Regions from separate parts of the Methylophaga sp. UBA3603 genome, predicted to be linked through region 2. Evidence: riboswitches for the same ligand, from Rfam matches in the RefSeq annotation. Region 2 holds a riboswitch; the other holds the start of a gene.
The links. A riboswitch is a leader RNA that binds a small molecule or an ion and turns the genes downstream of it on or off. The one in region 2 is predicted to bind cobalamin.
Positions count from the first base shown of each region.

Region 1: linked by a shared signal. The riboswitch ahead of B4F66_RS07080 (cobaltochelatase subunit CobN) and the one ahead of B4F66_RS05730 (TonB-dependent receptor domain-containing protein) in region 2 are both predicted to bind cobalamin.

Region 1 is NZ_DFMC01000008.1:351,565-353,973, reverse strand. Features, by position in the region: gene B4F66_RS07085 (LemA family protein) at 1-472, opposite strand, end outside; cobalamin riboswitch at 666-973, shown strand; gene B4F66_RS07080 (cobaltochelatase subunit CobN) at 1,073-2,409, shown strand, end outside.
Region 2 is NZ_DFMC01000008.1:53,454-55,862, forward strand. Features, by position in the region: gene B4F66_RS05725 (hypothetical protein) at 1-454, opposite strand, end outside; cobalamin riboswitch at 510-712, opposite strand; cobalamin riboswitch at 792-987, shown strand; gene B4F66_RS05730 (TonB-dependent receptor domain-containing protein) at 1,049-2,409, shown strand, end outside.

The sequences.
Region 1 (2,409 bases), 300 kb from region 2:
TTTCCAGAACATTGTTATATTCAAGCACCGTATTGTTGTAGCCGCGGCGCGAGGCTGCCACTTTGTTTTCAATGCTGGTCAGCTGTTCCATCAGATCACGGAAAGCACCATCCGCTTTCAGATCCGGATAAGCTTCTGATAAAGCGAAGATGCCGCCCATTGCTTTACCTAACACACCTTCAGCCTGTCCAAGCGCCAGCATTGACTTTGCATCGCCCGAGTCGGTTTGATCACGCATTTTTTCTGCTTGATTGCGGGCTTCAATTACCCCATTAAGCGTTTCCTGTTCATGCTTGGCATAGCCTTTAACGGTGCTGACCAGCTGCGGAATCATGTCGTGACGTTGCTTAAGTGTAACGTCTATCTGTTTGAATGCATTCTGGAAGATATTGCGATGCCGAACCAATTTATTGTATTCAATAATCACATATAAAATCAGCAGGCCGACAATCCCTAGTAATATCCATTCCATATTTACTCTCCTTCTATTGAATTTAATGTCGTGATTGATTATGGATTAGTTACCCATAGTATTAAACAGCTTACTGACTATGAAAGCTAAGGGCTATTAACGTTCAGCCAAATACTATCTCAAAATCACGATCAGTCTTATTAACGTATTACTGCCAATATCGCATAGTTTGACTGATTACCATTTGTCTGTATTATCGCAGGCAGTTTCAGGTGCCTTTATTGCTACATGTGATTAAGGTTAAACGGGAAACAGGTGCGCCTCTTATTTGGTTATTCCTGTACTGCCCCCGCAACGGTAAACAGTTATTTCATTGCTCTGGTCGCTATCTGCCTGATAGATCGACAGTCACTGTACTTAACAGTATGGGAAGACGAGACATGATGCCGAGGATCTGTTTTTATCTTTCATCGCCAACATTCGTAATGGCCAGTAAAGAAAATCAGCCCCCAATATGGCTAAGCTGTAAGTCCGGAGACCGGCCCGAAGCTAACTAAGGAGTCGTGGCGGGGTGCCTGAACGTTCCGAGATTACACCCATACTGTCCCCTGCCCGCTATTTACCTAACTGGTAGCTGCTTTTGCTACGGCAGGATGTCTGATGTCTTATATTGTTAAATATCGCTTGTGTTTTCACCGACCCATTTTTCTATTTGCCCTGTTGTTTTCTCTGATAACTTCAAGTGCGTATGCCAGTGAGCATCATGTAATGGTTATTGTGTCAGATCGCTCTGCCCCGACTTTGGTCTCTGGAGCACATCAATTATTACAACAACAGCCTGATGCAGACATTCAAATCCGCACGGTCAGTCAGCTTAATGCTTTGACTGATGCTGACTTACAGCAATTGATTGATAACAGTGCAAGCATATTAGTGGTTGGTGTATTTGGCGATCCTGTGGAACGATTACTCGTTCGGCAATATAACAATGATCAAAAACGCTATGTTTTACATAGTGACCAGCGGCTTATCGAATTAAATAGCGATCCGGTTACACAATCTATTCCTAATCATATCTTGAGTGATAAAGCCTCATTAAGCACAACAACTCTGTTAGAGGCCAAACAGGTTCAATATCCCGAGTATGCTAACTGGTTACAGGCTCGTGCTTACTGGGTTAACCGTTCGACAGAGAATTCACGCAGTCTGCTGGACATGTTGCTCACAGAAGGCAGTAAAAAAGCCGAATTACAACCTGTTGGGGCTTTACGCTTTGCTTTGCATAAAGACGATAAAACTCAATGGTTAAGCCCAACTGAACTAGCCAAACAACTTGATACAACAAATCCTGTTGTCTGGTTGGTCGATCATGATACCGGCGATTTAACAGGTGAATGGAAACTGCATCAGCAGTATTGTCAGGCGCTGAACAGTCAATGTGTTTCCGTATTGGCCGCCTGGGGCGAACCCAGTGTTGAGGCTATTGAGACGATCAAAAAGGTGATGAACAAATCTTTGCCAAACACACCATGGGGAATCGTTTCTTTTCAGGACTTTGTGATTGGTGGTGGTGATGGTCGTGAGCAGGTTGAACAATTATTTACTGAGCTTAATGTTCCGGTTTTAAAAGGTATTCGTCTTAATAAATTAAGTGAGGCGGATTATGCCTTATCTTCACAGGGTATTCCTCGCGATTCGATTCATTATCGGATTGCCATGCCGGAGTTGCAAGGTGTCAGTCAGCCACAGATTCTGGCATTGACCGAGCCTGCAAAGATGGACCCACAAACCGGGGCCCAGCTGACGCAAAGTCTACCAATTAAAGAACATATAAACCGTCAGGCACTGCGCATGCAAGGCTGGCTGGCTCTACAACAAAAAGACAATGCCGATAAGCGTGTCGCCATTGTGTATTACAACCATCCCCCCGGTAGACATAATATCGGTGCTGATAATCTGAATGTGCCTGAAAGTCTGCTGGAAATATTGAATAGCCT
Region 2 (2,409 bases):
GGGTCAGATACTCAGCCATGGTTGGATCGACATAACGACCTGAAAACCAGTAAAAACCACCGCCACTGAACAGGCCGGCAACTGCGGTAACCGTCACCAGCGTCATCGCCAGTGTAAACAGAGCAGTCCAGTTAAATTGGTATTTGGATTGAAACCAGCGACCTGCCAGCCACAAACTTCCATATGCAGGCAGTAAAAAGCCATAAGATGGCGAAACACAGAAATTACTGGCGCCGCCTATGTATACCGACATCAAATCCAGCACAACAGCCAGACCTAAAAAAGCCGGAAACCACAATTTTGAGGCCAGATAAAATCCGGCGAGCATAAATACTGCCCAGGAGGCGCTGGGTAAAACGTTGATATCGGCGAAATGATGACCACGAGTCATCACCATTAATAAGACAAGAAGTGCAGCCACGATCAGTTGCTGACGTAGAGATAATAACGACATTGAGGTTCTCCGATGTGCTCACCCGCACAACTTGGTTAATAGCATTTTCGGTCAACAGACCAGGATATTTCAGGCCGGTCTCCGGACTCATGAGCGGTGTTGTCACCGGTTGAACACCTTCCCGTAATAGATACAGTGGCGTAACGTTCAACCTGAACTCATTTACCGTTGCGGGGGCAGTGTCGGGTTTATCCAATGTTTGGCTGCACCGACTTCCCGTTTCATCACTTTCGCGACACCTGAAACTGCCGACAGAATAAGGATTAGCAAGCTATATTGTCAATTTGGAAATCATTAATTGTCCTTATCAGGTTTGACGATAAGCCATGGGAGATTTAAGATGCGCGCCTCTTCAGGTGCTTTGATATCCATCAGAGTTAAACGGGAAGTTGGTGAAAATCCAACACTGCCCCCGCAACGGTAAACGTTGAAAATGCATCCAATCAGCCACTGCGTATTAATCGTGGGAAGGCGGATGTACTGGCGCAAGCCACAACGTGAGTCCGGAGACCGGCCTGAAGTTCATCACAACCGAATCGTGTTGTGTGACTTTATTAACCTGGATCGCGGGTGAGCGTATCCCTAGGAGACAATATGAAACCTTCAACAAAGGCCATGCCTTTGCGTGTCTGTGCACGACTGACTTTGGCGGCACTGGCTACTTCCACCTTCTCTGTTACGGCTCTGGCTGAACAGGAATCCCTTGATGCAATGACGATTACGGCAAACCGTATGCCCACGGAAAATGTATTGGCCCCGAATACCGTTATCACACGTGCGGATATAGATCGTTTGCAGATTAATAATTTGCCCAGCTTACTGTCACGGTTTCCAGGTATGGATATTTCAAATAGCGGTGGCTTGGGGAAAAACAGCAGTGTCTATTTACGAGGCACAAATTCAGATCATGTGCTTTTTTTAGTTGATGGGGTTAAATGGCATTCTGCTACATCAGGAGGGGCTGCCATCCAGGACTTTCCGGTAAATCAGATTGAACGAATTGAAATCGTACGTGGACCGAGGTCTGGTTTGTATGGTTCAGAGGCGATTGGTGGCGTCATTCAGATATTTACCCGGCAAGGTAAAAACCAGGATCCAACTCCCTATGCTTCGGTGGATATTGGTAGTCATAATACTAAACAGGCAAGTGCGGGCGTAAGTGGAGGTAATGAAACGACTCGTTATCATGCCAATTTCTCGCATCAATCAACCAATGGAATTAATGCCAGAGAAGAAGATAATCCGGATCATGATGGTTATCGAAATAATAGTGTTTCAGCAAAAATTGATCACGATATCAATAAGGACTGGAGTGTTGGAGCGAATTTTTTACGCGCTCAATCACAAAATCATTATGATAGTTTTTCCCTGACCGAAGATTTTTATGCTGATAATATTCAACAGGTTATGGGTGTAAATTCACGTTATCAATTCACGGATAATTGGCTAATGTCCTTTAATTTATCTGAATCCCGCGACGAGTCAGATAATTATGCGGATGGTACTGCCGATGGCACGTTCAATACTCGTCATCGGTTTTTCAGTCTGGTTAATACTTTTATGCTGTCAAAACAGCAACGTCTCAATGTTGGGCTGGATTATGATAACGATCGTATTGAGGGCACGATTGATTACGATGAAACCTCACGTGATAACAAGGCGATTTTTATCAGCTGGCAGGGGCATGCAGGTAATCACAGTTGGTTATTAAGTACACGTCATGATGATAATGAAGCCTATGGGGAAGAAACTACTGGCACTGCAGAGTGGGGCTATCAATTAACACAGGCACTTCAGTTTACGGCGAATGTAGGAACTGCATTTAAAGCCCCAACATTTAATGAACTTTATTATCCAGATGTTGGTTTTTTTGTTGGCAATCCCGATTTAGAAGCCGAAAAATCCAAAAACTATGGCGTTGGTTTGTTAGGCAACACGGATTGGGGTACTTGGGG